DNA from 4 places in the Butyricicoccus sp. AM32-19 genome. Region 1 is predicted to be linked to each of the others. Evidence: predicted binding sites of a transcription regulator. Region 1 holds the regulator's gene; each other region holds the start of a gene.
What was found. The regulator LexA, encoded in region 1, represses DNA repair genes until DNA is damaged. The targets are predictions, from matches to a motif close to CNAACANNTGTTNG.
Positions count from the first base shown of each region.

Region 2: the regulator LexA is predicted to act here: its motif matches at 2,224-2,237, upstream of iolE (myo-inosose-2 dehydratase).
Region 3: the regulator LexA is predicted to act here: its motif matches at 4,111-4,124, upstream of dinB (DNA polymerase IV).
Region 4: the regulator LexA is predicted to act here: its motif matches at 2,479-2,492, upstream of recA (recombinase RecA).

Region 1 is NZ_QUIX01000001.1:6,227-12,237, forward strand. It holds gene DW806_RS00025 (RNA polymerase sigma factor) at 1-58, shown strand, start outside; gene DW806_RS00030 (hypothetical protein) at 51-815, shown strand; gene DW806_RS00035 (DAK2 domain-containing protein) at 878-2,527, opposite strand; gene DW806_RS00040 (Asp23/Gls24 family envelope stress response protein) at 2,837-3,187, opposite strand; gene lexA (transcriptional repressor LexA) at 3,485-4,075, shown strand; gene recG (ATP-dependent DNA helicase RecG) at 4,802-6,011, shown strand, end outside.
Region 2 is NZ_QUIX01000004.1:148,283-154,293, forward strand. It holds gene pyrH (UMP kinase) at 1-431, opposite strand, end outside; gene iolE (myo-inosose-2 dehydratase) at 1,250-2,182, opposite strand; gene DW806_RS05765 (NAD(P)-dependent malic enzyme) at 2,429-3,601, opposite strand; gene DW806_RS05770 (MATE family efflux transporter) at 3,765-5,147, opposite strand; gene DW806_RS05775 (hypothetical protein) at 5,241-5,873, opposite strand; gene DW806_RS05780 (hypothetical protein) at 5,897-6,011, opposite strand, start outside.
Region 3 is NZ_QUIX01000001.1:201,608-207,618, reverse strand. It holds gene thiH (2-iminoacetate synthase ThiH) at 312-1,502, opposite strand; gene DW806_RS00955 (thiazole synthase) at 1,525-2,289, opposite strand; gene mscL (large conductance mechanosensitive channel protein MscL) at 2,369-2,782, shown strand; gene thiF (sulfur carrier protein ThiS adenylyltransferase ThiF) at 2,830-3,465, opposite strand; gene thiS (sulfur carrier protein ThiS) at 3,674-3,868, opposite strand; TPP riboswitch at 3,941-4,043, opposite strand; gene dinB (DNA polymerase IV) at 4,142-5,356, shown strand; gene DW806_RS00930 (hypothetical protein) at 5,390-6,011, opposite strand, start outside.
Region 4 is NZ_QUIX01000003.1:100,676-106,686, forward strand. It holds gene aguA (agmatine deiminase) at 1-1,072, opposite strand, end outside; gene DW806_RS04260 (DUF4282 domain-containing protein) at 1,415-1,885, shown strand; gene DW806_RS04265 (metal-dependent transcriptional regulator) at 2,042-2,425, shown strand; gene recA (recombinase RecA) at 2,605-3,777, shown strand; gene DW806_RS04275 (regulatory protein RecX) at 3,777-4,244, shown strand; gene pepF (oligoendopeptidase F) at 4,372-6,011, shown strand, end outside.

The DNA.
Region 1 (6,011 bases):
TCTGCGGCAGGCGCTGACCGAAGAACGGAAGCCGAAGGAGGCTGCAAATCATGGATGAAATCAAAATGGAACGCGAAATCAAGGAAATGCTGCATCAGTGTGCAGATGAGCTGCATGCACCGGATTCGATGCAGGCGCGCGTCAAATTTGCACTGAACAATGCACCGGCACGCAAGCGTCATCTGTGGAGCAAACGCTTTGTCGCGGTTGCCGCTGTCGCTGCGATTGCGGTGACCGGCGCATTCGCCGCCGGCGGCATGGGCGGCATTTTCAGTGAGGGCTGGTCTGACCAGCGGCTGGATCTGTCGAGCACGCAGGCGCATCTGGCTGATGCAGGTGTAGCGCTCACGCTGCCGGACAAGATTGGCGAGTATACGTTCAGCTACGGCTTTGATGTGGATACCACCGCACAGAACGACATGGGCGAGACCGAAAAAGTCAGCGAGGTGGACGCGACCTACACGAAGGATGGCGCGGAGCTGAATCTGTCCGCACATAAGAGCTACACCGTGTTCACCGAGGACGAGCAGGACAATCCGGTACCGGCAACGACCACCGAGGTAAACGGCGTTACGCTGACCTACCGCGATGCGCACTACCGCTTCGTACCGCCCGACTACGAGAAGTCCGACGAGGAAAAGCAGCAGGAGAAGAACGGCGAACTCGTTATCAGCTACGGCTCGGACGAGGTGGAGGATAAAATGTTCCAGTCCGTACTCTGGGAGCAGGACGGCGTAACGTACCTCATCAGCGGCTGCGACACCGGTCTGGATGCACAGGCGATGTTCGGCATGGCGGCAGAGTTTATTCAGTAAAACCTAACGAAAAAAGCATCGAGAGAGCTTCTCTCGATGCTTTTTTATGCTTTCCGGACGGTTTACTCTACCGAAATGATGTAGTAGTAAACCGGCTGACCGCCGTCGATGACGTTGATCTCCATCTCCTTATTTTCCTTGTGCAGCAGGTTCTCGACCTCAGCGGCCTGCTCCTCGGTAACGCCTTCGCCGAAGATAATGGTTGCAAACGCGCTGTCGTCGGAGACCATCTCGCGCGCCAGCTTCTTGATGACCGAGGTTTCCTTGCCGTTGGCGCACAGCTTACCCTCGCACAGCGACAGATACTCACCCTGCTTGATCTTCTTGCCGTCAAACTCGCTGTCGCGGGCCGCATACGTCACCTGACCGCTGCGGACGTGCTTTGCCGCGTCCAGCATAGCAAGCGCCAGCTCGCTGTCCTGCTCGGCTTCCGAATCGACCGCCAGCATGGCCGAAATACCCTGCGGGATGGTCTTGGTCGGCACGACGATCACCTTTTTCTCCTCGGAGAGATGAACCGCCTGCTCGGCAGCCATGATGATGTTTTTGTTGTTCGGCAGCACGAAAACGATTTCCGCCGGAACGGCATCGACAGCGTGCAGAATGTCGTCGGTGGATGGGTTCATGGTCTGACCGCCCTGCACGACAACGTCCGCGCCGAGGTCGGTAAACAGGGTTTTGAGACCCTCACCGGCCGCAACGGCTACAAAGCCAAACTTCTTCTCTGCGGGGACGATTACGCGCTCCTTGGGCGCGTCTGCCGTGCCCTCGATTACCTTGGCGGTGTGCTGCTCGCGCATGTTTTCGATCTTAACGGTCAGCAGCGGACCGAATTTCAGACCCTCCTCGAGCGCCTTGTTCGGCTGGTCGGTGTGAACGTGTACCTTGACGATATCATCATCCTCGACAACAACCAGCGAATCGCCGATTTCGTTCAGGATAGAGCGCAGACGGGCAACATTGCGTGCCTTGTCCTTGCGGGATGCGATGAACTCGGTGCAGTAGGTGAAGGTGATGTCCTCGTCGCTCATCGCAGCGAAGTCTGCGGTGAACTTGGTCGGCTCTGCCGCAACAGCACGTTCCTTGTGGATGCCGCGCAGCGCGTCCAGCATGCCCTCGAAGATGGTGATAAAGCCGAAGCCGCCGGCGTCAACCACGCCTGCCTTTTCGAGCACCGGATTCTGATGAACGGTTTCCTCAAGTGCGGTGTGGCCCTGCTCGATGATCGCTGCCAGAACCTGCTCTGCGGTGAGCGTCGGCTCGGCCTGACACAGCTCGACCGCGTGCTGTGCCGCAACGCGCGATACGGTCAGGATGGTGCCCTCAGCGGGCTTCATAACCGCCTTGTAGGCGGTGTCTACGCCCTCGCGCAGCGCAAGCGCGAGTGTGCGGCCGTCGGCCTCGTCGGTCTCGCGCAGCTTTTTCGCCATGCCGCGGAACAGCAGCGACAGGATAACACCCGAGTTGCCGCGCGCGCCGCGCAGCAGCGCGGAAGCGGTCGCATCTGCCGCTTTGGCGAGGGTCGGCTCAGCGAGCTTTTCCATCTCAGCCATCGCGGAACCCATCGTCATGGACATATTCGTGCCGGTATCGCCGTCCGGCACCGGGAATACGTTCAGTTCGTTTGCCTGTTCCTTCTTTTCGGCAATGGCGAGTGCGCCCTCGATCACCATGGACCGGTACAGCGCACCGTTGATTTTCTGATCTGCCATTTAATTTAATCTCTCCCTAAAAGTAACCGCGCAGTTGCGCGTAATAAGATTTCGGTTTGCTTGCAAACCGTAACCGCATGGCAGGATTTCCTTAGGGCAATCCGAGCCATTGGTCCCGTCCGCAGACGTCCGCGGTTACGCCGCGGCATGCAATCAGCGGCGTATTTCGCCGCAACAAAACCCGCGACATGAGCGTGGGTTTTGTTACTCCGACTCAGCGCCCTTGGGGCGCGTCGTTCGGGTATCGGAAGTCAGTTTCTACGGAACTGATTTCCGTATATAGGGGACTTGCGAAGTCCCCTATAGGTGTCAGTCCGCCTTGATGCTCTCTACATAGATATCGACGTTCTTCACGTCCACACCGGTCAGACGCTCAACGTTGTAGCGTACCTCGCCGATGATAGAGCGGCAGACGGTGGCAATATTCACACCGTGCTCGACTGCAATGTGCAGGTCGATGTTGACACCGCCGTCCACAGCCTCGGTGACCTTTACACCGCGCGACTGGTTTTCCAGTCCGAGCAGATGCGCCAGTCCGTCCGACATGGAGCGGATGGTCATGCCTTTGACACCGAAGCAGGAGGATGCTGCGTAACCGGCAATGCCGGCCAGCACCTCGTTGGTAATGTCGATATATCCGAGATCGGTCTTGATGGTCATATAAAAACCTCCCTGCGAGTTAGGGGTGCAGAATGCGGGTCCCCTTGCAATAATCAATACCTTTGCTGTTTATATGATATAACAAAATCATGTAAAATACAAGCAATGCGGTGATGAAACTGCGTTATTTTTCAACACGGCGGCAGAAAATGGATAAATTGAAGGATAGTGTCGAATAACGCGGAAAATTCGTGCAGGTTAATGCAAACAAATGTTTGCTTATTGCAGCGGATTGCGGTATAATAAGGATAAAATTACGAACGTATGTTCCGACGGAAACAGCGAGGAGTGCCGAAAATGAAGAAGATTTCCGCCAAACAACAGCAGATACTGGAGTATATAAGCAGTTATTCCCTCGAACACGGCTATCCGCCTTCGGTGCGCGAGATTGGTGCAGAGATGGGACTGCGGTCGCCGTCCACCGTGCATGCGCACCTGAAAAAGCTGCAGGAGGCCGGTTATCTGGAGCCGAATGAGCATAAATCGCGTGCGCTGACGCCGGTCAGCGGCCCTTCCATGGTGCCGCGCGTGCCGATTCTGGGCCGCGTCACCGCCGGTATGCCGATCCTCGCGGTGGAGGAGCATATCGGCTATGTGCCGTTCGAACCGGCAGTGGGCGGCGGCGAGTATTACGCGCTGCGCATTCGCGGCGATTCGATGATCGGCGTGGGCATTATGGATGATGATCTGGTCATTATCCGGCAGGATGTGCAGGCGCGCAACGGCGACATCGTAATCGCGCTGCTCGAGGATGAGGCCACCTGCAAGACGCTCAACATCACGCCGGACGGTGTCTGGCTCATGCCGGAGAATCCGGCGTATCCGCCGATCAACGGCACCGGGTGCCAGATTTTAGGCGTGGTGAAGGCGGTTTACCGCGAGTATTAAGAGCAGCCTTTTCAGTACCGGCTGAGCGGGGGACGCGAACTGCCGCAGGCGTGTTCGCCCTAACGGGCGGGAGGTTTTTCGCTTGAAATCAAGCGGGGGATTTGCCGCGCCCGCAGCGAGGGCAAGAGGGTAGACACCTACGGTTTCTACCCTCTTAACTCCCGTTTCCCTTTGTTTGTTAGTCTGGCGCAGACCAGAGAGCGGCGACCGCTTCGAAAAGGGGAACGGCAGTCGGGTTACCACAGCGTATCTTTCGCAACCTGTTCGCAGTTCACAGATAGATTGCTGCTACACAGGGTGCGGCACTGTTATGCCGCACCCAGCGTAGAGTTGCCCGTATGTGTAGCAGAAAGGTATCTGACCCTGCGAATACGCGGATACATGGACGGCTATCAGTCGTCCTGCGGAAGAAAAAATCCTCTGCCGTTCCTTTATAGTCTCAGTTCTGCAAATTTCGCTGTGCTAAGAGGAAACGGGGAGATTCATAAGAGGGGTGGAAACCTTTGGTGTCCATCCCTCTTATGCGCCCGCCGCGTAGGCGAACTCCCGCTGAACTTCAGCGAAAAACGCTCCGCCCGTTAGGGCGAACCGTCTGCGCGGTTCGTGCGCCCCGGTCAATTGGTGCAGAAAAAAGGGCGCCGCCCAGAATGGGCGAACCGCCTGCGCGGTTCGTGCGCCCCGTAAAGCGGGTGCCTTGCAAATCAAAATTCCCAAAGGAGAATCCTCATGCCATCGGTTGATGACAGCATCCAGTTCGTCAAGGGCATCGGCCCGAAAAAGGCGAAGCTGCTCGAAAAACTGCATATCCGCACGCTTCGTGACGCGCTCGAGACCTACCCGCGCGACTACGAGGATCGCACTCACATCACGCCGATTGCGGAAATCGGCATGGAGGACAAGTATGCTGTGCGCGCTGTGGTCGGCACCGAACCCAAGGTCAACCGTATCCGCAAGGGCCTGACGCTGGTCAAGTGTACGATTTACGATGAAACCGGCACGCTGAACGTCACCTACTTCAACAATCCGTATGCTGCGGCGCAGCTGCGCGTCGGACAGGAGTATGTGTTCTACGGCAAGGTGCAGGGCTATGGACGCGGCCGCACGATGGTCTCCCCGCAGTCGGAGAAGGTCGCACCGGACGCTGACCACCCGGGACGCATCGTGCCGGTCTATCCGCTGACGGCGGGACTGACCCAGCGCGATCTTGAGCGTGTAACCGCTGCCGCGCTCGACACGCTGACTGGTGAATGGCCCGATCCGCTGCCCGAACTTTTGCGGGCGAAATACCGCCTGCCGGACGCAGTAGATGCGCTTTCTGCCATTCACCGACCGAAAACCAAGGACGATGTGGCGCAGGCGCGCCGACGCATGGTATTCGAGGAGCTGTTTTTGCTCTGCTGCGGCCTGCAGCAGCTGAAGGAGCGTCGAAAGGCGGATTCCGGCATTGTTTTTACCTCGAATGGATTGGATTCGTTCTTTGAAGCCCTGCCGTTTACACCGACCGGCGCACAGCGGCGTGCGATTATGGAGATCGCGGCAGACTGCGCCTCCGGACGGCCGATGAACCGGCTGGTGCAGGGTGATGTCGGCTCGGGCAAGACAGTGGTAGCGGCCGGATTGTGTGCGCTGGCCGCGCAGAACGGCTGGCAGGCGGCTTTCATGGCGCCGACCGAAATTCTCGCCGCGCAGCACGCGGAGACGCTTGCACCTATGCTGCACAAGCTGGGCATCTCGTGCACGCTGCTCACCGGCTCGATGACTGCCGCGCAGAAACGTGCGGCACTGGCCGCCATCGAGACCGGTGCGGCGCAGGTGGTCGTGGGCACGCACGCGCTCATTCAGCAGAGTGTGCAGTTCCACCGGCTGGGTGCCGTTATCGCGGATGAGCAGCACCGGTTCGGTGTGGCGCAGCGTGCCGCGCTGTCCGCGAAAGGCG
Region 2 (6,011 bases), on a different contig from region 1:
GTGTCGGTCGAGAAGAACGGACAGCCAGTGCCGCAACCGAAGATAACGACACGGCCCTTTTCAAGGTGACGGGTCGCGCGGGAACGGATGTACGGCTCAGCGATCTTGTTCATCTCGATAGCGGTCTGCACGCGAACGTCCACGCCGCGCTGCTCCAAAGCATCCTGCAGAGCCAGTGCGTTGATGGTGGTTGCCAGCATGCCCATGTGGTCCGCGCGGGTGCGCTCCATCTTGCCGCCGCCGTCCTTTACGCCGCGCCAGAAGTTGCCGCCGCCGACAACAATGCCGATCTCGCAGCCCTCTTCGTTGCATTTTTTGATCACATCGCATACCGGACCGATGACATCAAAGTTCAGGCCGAAATGCTTATCGCCCGCAAGGGCTTCGCCGCTGATCTTGATCAGTACGCGCTTATATTTCTGTGCTTCCATGCTCCACACTCCTTATTCTATTCCTGTTTACTATTCTACCCTATTTTCGGAGAATTTGCAACGATTTATATAGCGGCAAATGAATAAAAGGCGAAGCGGTTTGCGCCCTCCGGACGGTTGCAGGCTCCCCTGAAAGGGGAGCTGGCGCAGCTTGCTGCGACTGAGGGGTTTCGGCACCGGTTTTTCAGGGCATCCGAACCGTGCAGGCGGTTCACCGCTTCCGGGCGAAGCGTTTTGCCGTAGACTGCGGCGGGGATTGCCGCTACGCGTGGCATAACAGTGCCGCGCAACTCGTTTTCCGACACAAACCGGCTGCAATCGCAGGATTTGGATAATCTGCACAGGTAAAAATGTTGCGCGGCACGGGTATGCCGCGCCTGCGTAGACTAAACCGTATGTGTAGCAGAAAGGTATCTGACATTGCGTATAGGTAAAGAAATGGGCAGACACATTGGTCTGCCCTACGGAACGGTAACCCGACTGCCGTTCCCCTTTTTCATGCTTACGCAGTCTACCATCTGCACCCAAGCCCTTGCGGGAAAAGGGGTGATTCACAAGAGGGTGGAAAACCGCAGGTTGTCTACCCTCTTGTGCGCCCGCCGCGCGCAGCGGCAACATTCCCGCACGCCGCAGCGTGCGAAATCCTCTGCCGTGGGTACGGCAACCCCCTCCACCGCCGTTCGGCGGTTCCCCTCTCCTTTCAGGGGAGGCTTCCGGTCGGTGCAAACGGTTCTTAACGACATATATCCTTTGGGGAACGCAAAAAACCGAGGGCAAATGCCCTCGGTTTCGTGTTTTATTGCGCGATATGCGAAGAATTACTTCTTCAGAACAACCTCGCCGCCCAGACCGGTGTGTGCAGTGATGTACTCACGGCCCATCTTAGCGTACTCGAACGGATTAGCCTTAGCCGGATCCTGCTCTGCCTCTACCATGATCCAGCCGGTGTAGCCAGCCTTGTCAAGCAGATCGAATACAGCGTCGAACTCTACGCAACCGTCCGGATCGCCCGGTACGGTGAAAGCGCCTGCGCGAACTGCATCCAGGAAGGACCAGTGCTCAGCGCGAGCCTTCTCAACCAGCGGCATGCGCATGTTCTTCAGATGAACATGGCCAACACGGTCAGCGAACTTCTCGAGCATCTTTACCGGATCCTCGCCAGCGAAAGTGAAGTGGCCGGTATCGAAGCACAGGAATACATACTTCGGATCGGTGTTCTCCATCAGGCGGGTAGTCTCCTCAACGGTCTGGCATACGGTGCCCATGTGATGATGGAAGCAGGTGCGGATGCCGTACTTCTCCATGGACAGCTTGCCCAGCTTGTTCAGGCCGGTGGTGAAGCGATCCCACTCCTCGTCGGTCAGAACGCGCTTCTTGTCGTCCAGAACCGGGGTGTCCAGCTGGCCCTGGATAGAACCGGACTGCTCGGATACGTTGATTGCGGTAGCGCCAACGTAGGACAGGTAATCCAGCTCCTTGATGAACTCAGCCTCTACCTCTTCGTACGGCTTGTCAACCAGGAAAGAGGAGAACCACTTGGAAGCGATGGTCAGGTTGCGTGCGTCCAGCATGTGCTTGAGGACAGTCTTGTCCTCCGGATACTTGTGACCTACTTCGCAGCCGTCAAAACCAGCGAGCTTCATCTCAGAGATGCACTGCTGGAAGGTGTTCTCGTCGCCGAGATCCCACATATCATCATTGGACCAGCCGATCGGGCAGATACCCAGTCTTACTTTCTTCGGATCTAACATAGTTATTCCCTCCATAATCTTCTCTCTGCGTCTGCGCAGAACAAACGCATTTTTGTTATTCTTATTGTACCCTTATGCACTGTAAATGTCAAACGCATTTTTTCACAAAGCCGAGTTGTGCAATCCGCTGTTTTTGTCATTCCGCGAACTTGTGCGTGTGCGTGCACGCACTTTTGCGCAAAAACCGCGCGAGATTGTTCCCGCGCGGTTGATTTTGTCTTATCTGTAACTTTTCGTCTGCTGCGCTCAGATACGGGCCACACCGGAATCGCGGGCAGCCTGTGCAACGGCATCGGCTACCGAACGGATGACCTTTTTGTCGAACGCCATCGGCATGATATACTCCGCGTTCAGCTCCTCATCGGAAACGCAGGCCGCGATCGCCTTAGCCGCTGCCAGCTTCATCTCCTCATTGATGTCGCTTGCGCGAACATCGAGTGCGCCGCGGAAAATGCCCGGGAACGCAAGCACGTTGTTGATCTGGTTCGGGTAGTCCGAACGGCCGGTGCCGACAACGGCAGCGCCGCCCTTCTTTGCGTCCTCCGGCCAGATTTCGGGCACCGGATTTGCCATAGCGAATACCATCGGGTCCTTGGCCATGGTGGAGACCATCTCTGCAGTAAGCACCTGCGGAGCGGACATGCCGAAGAATACATCCGCACCCTTGACAGCATCGGCCAGCGTGCCGGTCATGTGCTCGCGGTTGGTGACCTTGGCCATCTCCTGCTGTGCCGGATTCAGGCGCTCATCGCCCTCGCAGACGATGCCGAAGCGCTCAACCATCGTGATGTGCTTGACACCGAGGAACATCAGGAACTTGGTAACGGCGATAGCAGCCGCGCCGCAGCCGTTGACAACCATCTTGATCTCATCCACCTTGCGGCCGGTCAGGCGGCAGGCGTTGAGCAGAGCCGCACCGCAGCAGACAGCCGTGCCGTGCTGGTCATCGTGGAATACCGGAATGTCGCAGACCTCTTTCAGACGGCGCTCGATCTCAAAGCAGCGCGGAGCCGCGATGTCCTCGAGGTTGATGCCGCCGAACGAGCCGGAGATCAACTGAATGGTGCGGACGATCTCGTCCACATCCTTGGAAGCCACACAGAGCGGGAACGCATCCACGTCAGCGAACGCCTTGAACAACGCGCACTTGCCCTCCATAACCGGCATGCCGGCAATCGGACCGATATCGCCCAGACCGAGCACCGCAGTGCCGTCCGTGATGACCGCAACCAGATTGTGGCGGCGCGTGTACTTGTAGCTGAGAGACGGATCGTCCTTGATCTTAAGGCACGGCTCGGCAACACCCGGCGTGTACGCGATCGACAGATCGTCCTTGCTGTTTACCTCACAGCGAGCTACGACCTCAATCTTGCCGCCCCATTTTTCGTGTGCCTGCAGTGCGCGTTCCTTAACGTCCATGTTCTGTTCCTCCGTTATCGTTCTTGTTCCGTTCGACGGAAAGAGTTTTCTATCTTACCTTATTATACAGAGTAGAAATGCGTTCGTAAAGGGGTAGTTTGTACAAAGAGCGGAGAGTAATCGAGCATGAAAAATGGAGGATGGAGAATGAACGTGAAGATGGTTAAGGCAACACACACTCTTCACTCTGCTTGCAGCACTGTTTTCTGACCAGCTTCGGTAAAATAAAGATTGCAGCGCACCCCGAGCACACGGCACCAACAACGTCCGACAGCGGCTCGGAAAACATAACGGCCGTTGCCCCGAAGATCGGCGGCAGGACGAACACGCTGACAAGGAAAATGCCCTTGCGGATCATGGAAAACGTCAGCCCCCATTTGACAAGGCCCATGCCGGTCATGCCGTCCACGAACGGGTACTGGATGGTCAGTCCAAGCACGCCGAGCGAGTAGGTGCGGATCATATACGCCGCCATATCAATATACGCCGGGTCTTTGGTGAAAATTTTGACAAAAGCGCCCGAGACCGTCTGCGCGAGCAGGAACATGATACCGCAGAACACGAGGCACAGCAGCACAATGCACCGAAACGCCTTCATGACGCGTTTTTCGTCGCACGCGCCGTAGTTATAGCCGAGAATGGACTGTGTGCCCGCCGTAATTCCGCCGAGTGGCATGGTGATGACGAGCATGAAGCTCTGCATGATGGCGGCACACGCGATGAGCATATCGCTGTCTGCGCCGCCGTATTTGCGCAGCATGACGTTGATGGAGATGAGCAGCACGTTATCAAGCGCGATGATGAGCGCAGGCGACAGACCGACCTGCACGATACGGCGCATCCAGCCAAAATTGACCGACTGACGGGTAATGCGGACAGCGGCTCTGCCGCTGAACAGGAACCGCAGAATGTACACCGTCGAGCACGCCTGCGACAGCACGGTCGCAAGAGCGGCTCCGCGCACGCCCATGTGCAGCGCAAAAATGAACACCGGGTCAAGTGCGATATTTACGGCCGCTCCGAGCATAACCGACCGCATTGCGGTACCCGAAAATCCCTGACTCATTGTAATTTGATTGAGTCCGTAGCTCAGTAATGCGAACACCGTACCGGAAACATAGGTCGTGAAGTACGCCTGCGCGTAATCCCACAGGACCTCGCTGCACCCGAAAGCGAACAGAATCTGCCGCTTGAAAATGAGCAGCGGCACAGTTGCCAGCACGCTCAGCGCCAGCAAAAGGTAGAAGCTGTTCGTGATAATCTGACGGGCACCGTCCATGTCGCGCCGCCCCATGCGGATGCTCATCAGCGGTCCGCCGCCGAAGCCGATGAGCGCACCGATGGCGGTTATCATAGTCACCACAGGCGCGCACACGCCGACACCGGCCAGTGCCGCATCGCCTGCGCCTGCAATGTGACCGACGTACATGCGATCGACCACGCTGTATAGAATATTGACAAACTGTGCCAGCATGGCCGGTATTGCAAGCTGCAGAACCAGCTTGCCGACCGGTGCTGTGCCCAGTGGGCTGTCTGTTTGGGTCATGGTTCTCTCCCCTTTCCGCTCCCTCTATTATAGTGAGATTCGCGGTTGGCGTAAAGAGGAAAATGCCCTGACGGGAGGTCAGGGCATTCGCGTTTACAGATTATCGTTCTTTACAAATTTTACGGTATATGCCTCCGCATAGCTGCTGTATTTGACCGCCGAACTGTTTTCCGGGTCAGCGAACGCGTCAATCGCCACCAGAATCTGTGTTCCGTCTGTACGGAATGTGCGTACAAGCAGTGGAATCTCCACATCGACCGCCAGATCGTCAATCTTTTCCTCCTGCATGGCCACCGCCGAGGTCAGCCACTCCGTCGGCAGACCGCTCAGCGCAGGAGATTCCGCAAACTGTATAGAATTTCCCGATTCCGGTGTCTGCGCATCAATGATAACGATATATTCCGCATTGAGTACATCACTCTCCGGCTGAAATCGAATCGTTCCCTCGTTTTCTTCGACTTTATCCAAATTAACGGTAAACGTCCCGCCCTCGTTCTCCCATGCGCTGCCGTCCCAGATGTAACGCCGGAACTCCATTCCGTTTACATCCGCATGATTGCCGGCAAAATCGTACTTCACCGCCATATCCATCTGCGGTCCATCGGTTTTCTGCTCCACCGGCGTGATGGAAATCGTATTATCCGCCGGCTGTGTCTTCGCCTGTCCGCACCCGCTCAAAATCCCCACAAGAGCTAGCGCCAGTCCTGCTGCGTATCGTTTTTTCATGTGGTACACCTCCGTTTCAGCATTTACATTTCATAACAGAAAATTACAGTGTACGCTTCCGCATACACGCTTTTCTGTACGGCTTTGCTGTTTTCCGGTTCCGAAAACGCATCAATAGATACCGGAATGATCGTACCG
Region 3 (6,011 bases), 200 kb from region 1:
TTTTATATTGCTTCCGGAGTGCGGTTTTCATATAAATCTGCAGTGGCATGCGGTGCGCTCTGTCCTCAGCAGATTGCCGCACTTCGGCGGCTGACAAACCTTGTTCTAAGGGGGACTCCGTCCCCCTCGGCGCATCGCAATGCGCCGTTACAATACTTCAACAAAGTCCAGCTTTGCCGGACTTTGTTCCCTATACTTTGGGACGCGTGTCCCGAACCACCTTTGCCGTGCAAAGGTGAGGGGGTTATCCGAAAAAGTTTCTATGGAACTTTTTCGGTATCTAAGGGGGACAGAGTCCCCCTTAGAAGTCGTTAAACGTACAGATAATCTGCCATTACAGGCTGCAGATTATGCTCTACGATTGCGTTATATACCTCATCGACCGAACGGCCGTCCGAAATCTCGAACTGCTCATCGCCCTTATCCTCGCCGGAGTGACCGCCGATACCGACGTCTACGCCTGCGGAAATCTTGGTGGCGGCGATGCCGATGATATTATCGCGGAAGCCTGCCCGCTCGCGGGTCGAGATAGTGATGGACGCGAACGGCATGAAGATGCGGTATGCACAAACGACCTGCAGCAGCTGCGGCTCGTGTACGTCCTTCGGATTGATCTTATCGTTATTGATGATCGGGCGCAGGCGCGGACACGAGAACGCGATCTCTGCGTGCGGATACTTGCGCTGCAGCAGATATGCGTGCAGACCAGTCGCAAACGCATCCTTGCGGAAGTCGGACAGACCGAGCAGCGCCGCAAAGCCGACACCGCGCATGCCGCCCATCAGTGCACGCTCCTGCGCATTCAGGCGGTACGGGAAAATGCGCTTGTGACCGCCGAGGTGCAGGGTTTTGTACTTCTGGTCGTCATAGGTCTCCTGAAATACGGTAACGTAGTCCACACCGCACTCATGCAGATAAGCGTACTCATCCACGTTGAGCGGATAAATCTCGATGCCGATGACACGGAAATACTTGCGCGCCAGCTTAACGGCTTCACCGATGTAGGATACCGGCGACATGGCACGGCTCTCACCGGTCAGAATGAGGATTTCCTGCAGACCGGTCTCCGCGATGGCCTTCAGCTCCTGCTCGACCTCGTCCATATCCAGCTTGGCACGGCGAATCTTGTTGTGACAGTTGAAACCGCAGTAAATGCAGTAATTTTCGCAGTAATTGGCAATGTACAGCGGCGTGAACATCTGCACCGAGTTGCCGAAATGCTTGCGCGTTTCGGCCTGTGCGCGCTGTGCCATCTGTTCAAGGAACGGCAGCGCCGCGGGAGACAGCAGTGCGCCGAAGTCCTCCGGCGAGAGAACGTCCTTGCGAAGCGCACGCAGTACGTCAGCCGCCGTATAGGCATCCGCGTCATAGGCGTTCATGCGGGAAATGACCTCGTCCTGCACCTCGGAGCCGATGTTGTCCATGCCCGGCTGATACTCCATGTGATCGGTATCAGCAGTGATGTATTTCGCGGAAATCATTTCGTTTTTTTCGTTTTCCATGACAAATATCCCTCTTTCCGTCTTAATCCTGCAGGAAACCGGTCAGCGGAGAGGATGCCGACGCCGTCTCACGGACGCGGCCCAGACCGGCAAGGTACGCCGTGCGGCCTGCCTCAATCGCCTGCTTGAACGCCTCAGCCATCGCCGGAATATCGCCTGCGGTGGCAATCGCGGTGTTGGCCATGATAGCTGCCGCGCCCATCTCCATCGCCTCGCAAGCCTGCGACGGACGGCCGATGCCTGCGTCCACGATGATCGGCAGATCAATTTCATCAATCAAAATCTTGATGAACTCGCGGGTAGCGAGACCCTTGTTCGTGCCGATGGGAGCCGCCAGCGGCATGATGGAGGCCGCGCCCGCGTTGACCAGATCACGCGCAACGTTCAGATCGGGATACATATACGGCATGACAACAAAGCCTTCGTTTGCGAGAATCTCGGTCGCGCGAATGGTCTCCTGATTGTCCGGCAGCAGGTACTTGCTGTCGCGCATGATTTCGATCTTGACGAAATCGCCGCAGCCGCACGCACGCGACAGACGCGCAATGCGAACCGCCTCGTCGGCATTGCGGGCACCCGAGGTGTTCGGCAGCAGCGTTACGCCCTCCGGAATATAGTCGAGGATGTTAGCCGTGCCGCCCTCATTTGCGCGGCGCAGCGCCAGCGTGATGATCTGTGCGCCTGCGTTCTGCACGGCAGCGTTGATCAGGTCGAGCGAATACTTTCCGGAACCAAGGATAAAGCGGGACTGGAACTCGTGTCCGCCGATTACAAGTGTATCTTTCATGTGAAAAACTCCTTTTTTCTTGACCCATTTAAGGGAAACGTATAAACTGATAGTATAAATAAGAAAGGGGAACGTAAAAGTGAAAAAGTTTATCGAAGAATTCAAAGTCTTCGCGCTGCGCGGCAACGTGATGGACATGGCAATCGGTGTTATCATCGGCGGTGCGTTCACCAGCATCGTGACTTCACTGACCGATAACCTCATTAACCCGATTCTCGGCCTGTTCGGCGGCACCGATTTAAGCGGTTTCGTGCTGAACCTCGGCGGTGTGGAACTGCGCTACGGTGCATTCATCACCTCGATCATCAACTTTTTGATCATGGCGTTCGTGCTGTTCTGTCTGCTCAAAGCGGTCAATAAGCTGACTGCGCTCGGCAAAAAGCCGGAAGCACCCGCAGAGCCGACCACCAAGGTCTGCCCGTTCTGCTGCAGCGAGATTCCGATCAAGGCTGTCAAGTGTGCACACTGCGGTTCCGATCAGCCGAAAGAATAATGGAGAGCGGAGAATGAAAGCTGCGGCTTCTGTTCTCCATTTTCTATTTACGGCTCCGTTTCGCCAATGAGCAGGCGCAGCACCATCGTGCCTTCATGTGCCGAGCAGACCGCTACGCGCGGCGCCATCAGGCCGAGACCGTCGGCTACATCGCTTGTACCGTCGCCGCAGAGATACACATGGCCGAATCGTTTTTCGGTCTTGATCAGGTTCGCTGAGCCGTAGCCTGCCATGCCGCTGCCCGATACGACCGGCTTTTCCGGCAGTCTGGTAAGCAGATTCTCGAGCAGCATGGCCTTCTGGTCCGGCTTGTCGAACGCCTCTACGACCACATCACAGCCGGAGAACAGCCGCTCCACGTTGGACGGAACGACCCGCTCGGTGTAAGTCTCGTAGGTGAGATAGGGATTGATGGCCTCAAGCTGCTCGACAAGTGCGAGCGTTTTCGGGATGCCAAGGTCTTTCATCGTGTAATGCTGTCGGTTGAGGTTGGTGATGTCCACCACATCGAAATCCACGAGGATGAGATGACCGACACCCAGCCGCGCCAGAAAAATCGCAAGGTTGGAGCCAAGCCCGCCCAGACCCGCAATGCCGACACACGCCTTGTCCAGCTTAGCCTGAATATCCGCGCCGTGGCGTTCCACCAGTGCGTCATGCAGTTGTTCTTTGGTTAAAATCATGATTTTTCTCCTGTAATCACGCGCAGCGTGCATTTAATCGGGAAGAAATTGCATTGCAATTTTTTTGAAAACCGGGAGCTTGTATCTTTGTTTTCATACCAGTAAAAAATGTGTGTGCCGCTCGCAGCGCGCAAATTTCTTTGGGACATATCCGCGTTTTACGCAGTATGTCCCCTTCGCACCAAACTGTGGTTTGGTGCGAAGGGTATCAGCCGCCGCCCACGAAGCATACGACTTCCAGATGGTCTGCATCGGTCAGCTTCTCTTCCGCGAACTGCGCACGCGGAATGATGGTGCCGTTCTTCTCGACAGCCACACGCTGCGGGTCGTGACCCAGCTCCTTCAGCAGCGCCAGAACTGTGCCCTCTGCGGGAACGGCACGTTCTTTACCGTTTACTTTCATGCAAATATCCTCTTTTCCGCAAGAAAAAATGCTCCGGTCTCACCATGCGGTAAAACCGGAGCATTAAAATTTCAAGTGTATGCGACAGCTTCCCTACGATGGTGCTAACCAACAGGTTCAAAAGGTTAGGCTCTCGCCCTCTCAGCCGCTCATCACGGCACCCTTGCTTGCAAATACAGTATGCACCTCATTCTCCCACTTGTCAAGCACATTTTTTTCGGATATAATGCAGTTATACAATGCAAACATTCGTTCGGGAGGAGATGATGACCGATGGACCGAACCATTCTGCACTGCGACTGCAACTCGTTTTTCGCGAGTGTGGAAACGCTGCTCGACCCGTCGCTTGCCGACGGACCGACCGCCGTCTGCGGTGATCCGGAGAGCCGCCACGGCATCATTCTCGCCAAGAACGAGAAGGCCAAAGCCTTCGGCGTACAAACCGCCGAGACCATCTGGCAGGCGAAACGAAAATGCCCGGATTTACGGCTGGTAGCACCGCATCGGAGCGAATATGTGAAGTTTTCGCGCAAGTGCAACGAGCTGTACCTGCAGTACACCGATCTTGTCGATCCGTTCGGCATTGATGAATCCTTCCTCGATGTCACCGGCTCGATGCACCTGTTCGGCTCCGGTGAGCATATCGCGGACGAGCTGCGCCGCCGCATGCGCGAGGAGGTCGGACTGACCATCTCGGTCGGCGTATCGTTCAACCGCGCGTTCGCCAAACTCGGCAGCGATTACAAAAAGCCGGACGGCACGACGGTCTTTTCGCGCGAAAATTTCAAGCAGCGCGTGTGGTCCTTGCCCGCGAACACGCTCCTGTATGTCGGCAAACGCGCCAGCGACCGGCTGAACCAACTGGGCGTACGCACGATCGGCGAGCTTGCCGCCTGCGATCCGGCGTTTATCCACAGCATTCTGGGCAAAAACGGCGATCTTCTGCTGCGTTACGCCAGAGGTGAGGACGATGAGCCTGTGCGCTCATTTTACGCGGAACGAGAAGTCAAATCGGTCGGCAACAGCATGACGTTCGCGCACAATCTGCTCGGCGCGGACGAATGCCGCATGGGCATCACGGCGCTGTGCGACAATGTCGGCAGACGTTTGCGAAAGCGCGGCATGGTGTGCCAGACCGTGCAGCTCGGCATCCGCGACCCGGAATTTCACAACCGCTCACGGCAGGTAACGCTTGAGCGGCCGACCAATTCCACGCGTGCGCTCATCGACCTGTCCATGCAGCTGCTGCTCGGGCACTGGCCGATGGACAAGCCGGTGCGCCTGCTGTCGGTCACGGCAGCCAATCTGCTGCCGGAAAATCAGTCGTGCGAGCAGCTTTCGCTGTTTGATGCCGCCGAGGATATCCAGAAGCGCGACCGCCAGCATAAGCTCGACCAGACGGTTGACGCACTGCGGCAGAAATTCGGTGATCAGTCGGTCGTGTTCGCGCATTCGGTGAAGAAAAAGGATAAAACGGATAAAAAATGAGGACATATCTACCGGATATGTCCTCATGTTGCGTTACTGCGTCAGCCGGAAGGATACCGCCCAGCTGCCGTCCATCAGGTCGCTTGCGGTGTAGATATCACCGGTAAGTGTACAGCCGGCAACATCCTCGTATGCCATCGGGAAAACGTACTCTGTGTAATCAATATCATTGTCAAAATCCTTGTAGGATACCGTGTATTCGCACATCCGTTCCGTGCCGTCCGCAAGGTGCAAGGTCGAAAAATCTGCGTGATTATCCAGCGTCAGCGAACCATCTGTGCGATAATGCAAATGCAGTTCTCCATTTCGCCATCCGGCAGCAATCAGTGCGCATACCCCATTCTCACTCTGCCACAAAGTGCCCTGCGGAACAAGAAAATCATAGTCGTGCATGGTTTCGTACAGCGAGATATCCGACGCACTCAGACCGTTGATATCGTGGTTCTCGGTCGGTGCATTCTGCGTCACTGCGGACAAATCCGCCGTTACCGGAACATCTTCCTGCTCTACTTTTCCAATCAGCAGCTTGTTAAACGAAAACTTGAACGCGCCTGCCGGAACATCTCCTCCCAAATCGTCAATTTGAAGAAAATATGTTGCCGTGCGGGCACTTGGATCGTAGTCAACCGTCGAGCAGCCGCAGGACAGCGGTGCA
Region 4 (6,011 bases), on a different contig from region 1:
TCACGCAGTGGATATTGCCGCCGCCAATCAGAATATCGCGGGCAGCAATCGCAACCACCTTACGGGTCGGGAAAAGCTCCTGCAGGATGGCCTGCGCCTTTTCATCCATCGGGTCGCCGAAGGCGGGCATGACAACAGCCTCGTTCGCAATGTAGAAGTTGACGTAGCTTGCCGCCAGACGCTCTCCCGGGGTACGGGTCGGCTCGCCGTCACACAGGTCAAGGCCGTCGCACTCCTCTGCGGTGATGGTCACCGGCTTGGGCAGCGGCAGCTTGTGCACCTTGATCCTGCGGCCCTTGGCATCGGTCGCAGCTTCCAGTGCATCCAGACTGGCCTTGGAAAGCGCATACTGCGGGTCGGTCTCGTCGTCCGTCCACGCGAGAACCACCTCGCCCGGAGCCGTGAAGGCGCACACATTGTCAACGTGCTCGTTGGTTTCGTCGTTATAAATGCCGCGCGGCAGCCAGATCACCTTGGAAACGCCCATATAATCGCACAAAACCTGCTCAATTTGAGTCTTTGTGAGATCGGGATTGCGTCCCGCGCTCAGCAGGCAGGCTTCGGTGACGAGCGCGGTGCCCTCGCCGTCCGAGTGGATGGAGCCGCCCTCGCAAATGAAATCGCGTTTGTCGTATACGTCGTTGCTGACCAGGTCGCAGAACTTGCGCGCCACGCGGTTGTCCTTCTCCCACGAGGGATACAGGCCGTCCACATCGCCGCCCCACGCGTTAAACCCCCAGTCGATGCCGCGGCGCTCTCCCCTGCCGTTGATAACAAAGGTCGGGCCAACGTCACGCGCCCACGCATCGTCAGTCTCCATCACGACCAGACGAACGCGGTCGGGCAGCTGCGCACGCGCGTTGTCATACTGCCCTTCCGAGCAGAGCACGGTCATGCTTTCGCTTTCGGAAATCGTCTCGATCACACGCAGAAAGGCTTTCCGGGCCGCATAGGCGCCGTACTGCCAGCTGTCGGCGCGTTCCGGCCAGATCATCAGGCAGCCCTCATGCGGTGCAAACTCCGCAGGCATATAAAACCCGTCCTGCGCGGGTGTGGTGTGCAAAATTTTCATGGTATCTCTCCTGTTCGGTGGTACATCAAGAGTACAACATTTTGATTGAATTTGCAATGGTCGTAGGCGGTTTGAAATGAAAAATTGAGAATGGAGAATGGAAAATGAACGTAATATTGAACGGTATGCGGGCGGTCGCCGGCCGCCCCTGCGATTCCACGATTGCCGCCGTTTCTTAATGATAACGCCATTCTCACCTGATAAATACACCGATTTTCCCCTCACCTGCATTCTCCATTCTCCATTTTCCATTCTCAATTATTCAACTTTCCCTTTATCAACCCCGCAGAATATGGTACACTAAAAATGTATCAACCCATTTCCAAAGGAGAGGTGCATACCATGAATTACGCTTACACCTATACATACACACCGCTTTTCACAATGATTCTGCCGATTCTGGCACTTTTACTGATTCTTGCGGGTGGCATCGCGCTGTACACGCTGTTTGTCCGCAAACCGAATCACTACCACGGTACAGCGGCAAAGCTGCATGATTTTCTCAATTTCCGGCACGCATACACCGAGGGTCTGCTGAAAATCCTGTACTGCATGACGGTCGCTGCGCTGGCTGTTTACAGTGTTATTCTGCTGTTTTTCCACTTTTTCTGGGCGATCCTGCTGTTTATTGTCGGAAATATTGCTGCACGGCTCGGCTATGAATTTATTATGATGCTGTTCAGCATGCACCGCACCCTGCGCAGCATTGACCGCAAAATGCCCGAGCCGCAGCCGTTCGAGCAGCCGGCTCCCGCACCGCAGCCCGAGCCGCAGAATACACCGGAAAATCCGCTCCCGCCCGATCAGCCGTAACACAAGCCGCTGTTTCCGCTTGAAATTTGTTCAACGCAGATTGCAAAAACACGCAAGTCATGATAAAATAGATATACTATCATAGAATTTCGCGGCAGGACCAACCCATGTGCTGCCCTACAGAAAAGTGTATCTTAGAAAAAGGAGGTCCGTGCATTGAAAATTCAGGAAAGCGCGGAAAACTACCTGGAAGCCATCCTGGTTCTGACGCAGAAAAATGGACAGGTGCGCTCGATCGACGTTGCGCACTACACCGGCTTTTCCAAGCCGAGCATCAGCCGTGCCGTTGGCCTGCTGCGCGATAACGGTTACGTTTCCATCGACCAGAACGGTCTGCTGGGACTGACCGAATCCGGCATGCAGATCGCCACCAGCATTTACGAGCGCCACACCGTGCTCACCGCGTTCCTCACCGCTCTCGGCGTGGACGCTGAGACCGCCGCTGAGGATGCGTGCCGCATCGAGCATGTGCTGAGCGAGGAAACCTTCGACAAGCTCAAGCAGCATGCGAAGGCGTATATCGACGCACAGGGTAAATAAGACCCGTTGAAAATCCTGCCTGAAAAGGCAGGATTTTTTATATCAAATTTTATCGAACAAATTTTCGATAAAATCATTGCATTCAAATCAGCACCCTGTTATAATGGGTGTATCGAATCCGAATACACCGCCGCTCTGCGGCTTGCATATTTGTAACTTTTTCAGGAGGAAATGCTATCATGGCTACCAAAAAGCAGTTGGAACCGGTCGCTCCTGCGACTGATAAGAAGAAAGCACTTGCCGCTGCGCTCGGTCAGATCGAAAAGCAGTTCGGCAAAGGCTCGGTTATGCGTCTGGGCGAAAACACCGGCATGAATATCGAACACATCCCGACCGGCTCGATCGGTCTGGATCTCGCGCTCGGCATCGGCGGTCTGCCGCGCGGCCGAATCATTGAGATCTACGGACCGGAATCCTCCGGTAAGACCACGGTTGCGCTGCACAGCGTTGCAGAGGCACAGAAGCTGGGCGGCACGGCTGCGTTTATCGATGCCGAGCACGCGCTCGACCCGGTTTACGCCAAGGCACTCGGCGTTGACATTGACAGCCTGCTGGTCTCCCAGCCGGACACCGGTGAGCAGGGTCTGGACATTGCGGAGGCGCTCGTACGCTCGGGCGCGATCGACATCGTGGTTATCGACTCGGTTGCCGCGCTGACACCGCGCGCCGAAATCGAAGGCGAAATGGGCGATTCCTTCGTCGGTCTGCATGCCCGCATGATGAGTCAGGCGATGCGCAAGCTGGCCGGCTCGATCGCCAAGAGCCAGTGCGTAGCCATCTTTATCAACCAGCTGCGTGAGAAGGTCGGCGTCATTTACGGCAATCCGGAGGTCACCACCGGCGGCCGTGCGCTCAAGTTCTATGCGTCTGTCCGCATGGAGGTTCGCCGCGTGGAGCATCTGAAAAACGGCACCGAGCTGATCGGCAGCCACACCCGCGTAAAGGTTGTAAAAAACAAGGTCGCTCCCCCGTTCAAGCAGGCTGAGTTCGATATTATGTACGGCGAAGGCATTTCCCGCACGAGCGAGCTGGTCGATCTCGGCGTGGAATTCGGCATCCTCAACAAATCCGGCGCGTGGTTCTCCATGGGCGATACCCGTCTGGGTCAGGGCCGCGATGCTGCCAAGCAGTATTTCAAGGATCATCCGGACATCGCGGATGACGTACAGAAGCAGATCATGGAAAAGGTAGCCGAGGAGCGCAGCAAGCTGGCGCAGAGCCATGCGGCACGTCCTTCCGCCGCTGTGCCGACCGAGAAGGCCGAAAAGCCTGCGGATAAGGCACCGCGTCCGTCGTCCTCCAAGGCGGTCTCCATCGACGCGGACGATTTTGACGACCTCGACGAAGAATAATGAGCGAGGATAAATACCGCGCAGCCCTCGATATGGCGGTAAAACAGCTGTCTTACCGGGCGCTGAGTGCGAAAATGCTGCGCGACAAGCTGCTTGCCAAAGGACACGATGAGGAAGCCGCCGATTACGCGCTTGCGTGGCTGATCGAACGCAGTATGCTCAATGACGAGCTTTTCGCGGAAAGCGTTGTGCGCGGCTACACGCGCAAGGGCTACGGCGCGGCACGCATCCGGCAGGAGCTGACCCGCCGCGGCATAGACCGCGACACCGCAGAAGCGGCTATGCAGACCTTCTCTCCGGATGAGGCGCAAATGCTGGCTCTGCTCGAAAAACGCCTGCGCGGTGACGTTTCCGACCGAAAAGAGGTCGAAAAAGCCGTTGCGGCACTCCAGCGTCGCGGTTTTGCGTGGAATGATATCAAGCGCGCACTCGAAACCTACGGCAATTCGCTGCCGGAGGAAGAATAGACTCCATCCCTCTTACGGAAATGTGAGAGGGATGTCTGTTTTTTAGCCGTAAATCCGCTTGCATGAAACCTGCTGTTGCGGTATCATAATAATCAGAGAAAAACTCTACCAGAAAGGAAGTATTTCCATGGAAACCAATAAAATTCCCGCCCGCGCAGATGTGCCCGCAAAGGACAAATGGGCGATTCAGGATCTGTTTGCGACCGACGATGACTGGCGTGCCGCGTTAGCGAAGGCCAAGGAGTTCATTCCGCGCATCACTGCATTCCGCGGCAGACTGGCCGAAAGCGGCGCTGTTCTGCTGTCTTTTTTCCGTCTGGATGATGAAATCAGCCTTGCATTTGACGCGCTCGTACACTACGCCCAGCGCCGCAGCGATGAGGACACCCGCGTCGCCGCCTATCAGGAGATGGTCAGCCAGGTGACGCGCTTCGCGGTCGAAATTCAGTCTGCCGCCGCGTTTGAGACCCCTGAGCTGCTCGCCATCAGCGATGAGGACATGAACCGTCTGTACGCCGAAGCACCCGAGCTGGAGCTGTACCGCCTGAATATCGACCGCATTCGCCGCCGCCGAGAGCATGTGCTGTCCGACAAGGAGGAGGCAATCCTCGCCGCTGCAGGCGAAATGGCCGCCAGCCCGGATGACATTTACTCCATGCTCAACGACGCTGACCTCAAATTCCCGGACGCAGTGGACAAGGACGGCATCGCGCATCCGGTCACGCACGGCACGTTCATCCCGCTGATGCAGTCCTACGACCGTGTGCTGCGAAAGTCCGCGTTCGATTCGCTGTACTCGGTGTACGGCCAGTTCCGCAACACCTCGGCGGCAACGCTGTCCGCGCAGCTCAAGCAGCTACTGTTTTTCGCAAACGTGAGAAAATATCCCTCGACACTGGATGCCGCGCTCGACGGCAACGAGGTGCCGACCGAGATTTACCGCAACCTGATCGACGCGGTGCACCGCTCGTTTGCGCCCATGTACCGCTATGTTGCGCTGAGAAAGAAGCTGCTCGGCGTGGACGAGCTGCACATGTACGACCTGTATGTGCCGGTCGTGGACGGCGTGGAGATGAAATTCACGTTCGAGGAGGCCAAGGAGATCGCACTGAAGGCGCTTGCGCCGCTCGGCGAGGACTACCTGAATCTGCTCCGCGAAGGCTTTGCCAACGGCTGGATCGATGTGTACGAGAACGAGGGCAAGCGCTCGGGCGCATACTCGGCAGGCGCGCGCGTACACCCGTATGTACTGCTCAACTTCAAGGGCACGCTCGACGACGTGTTCACGCTTGTGCATGAGATGGGCCACTCTATCCACTCGTACCTGTCCAACAAGACCCAGCCGACCGCGTATCAGGATTACGTTATCTTTGTTGCCGAGGTTGCATCCACCTGCAACGAGGCCCTGCTGATGGAATACCTGCTGTCCGTCACGACCGATAAAAAGGAGCGCGCGTACCTCATCAACCACTTCCTCGAGCAGTTCCGCGGCACGCTGTACCGTCAGACCATGTTCGCTGAGTTCGAGCTGACCGCCAACGAGATGACGCAGCGCGGCGAGGGCACGACCGCCGAAGCGCTCTGCGCGATGTACAAAAAGCTGAACGAGCAGTATTTCGGACCGGAAATGAACGTAGACGAGGAGATTTCGCTCGAATGGGCGCGCATCCCGCACTTCTACTACGATTACTACGTTTACCAGTACGCGACCGGCTACGCCGCTGCCATCGCACTGTCGCGCCGCATTCTGCGGGAGGGTGAACCGGC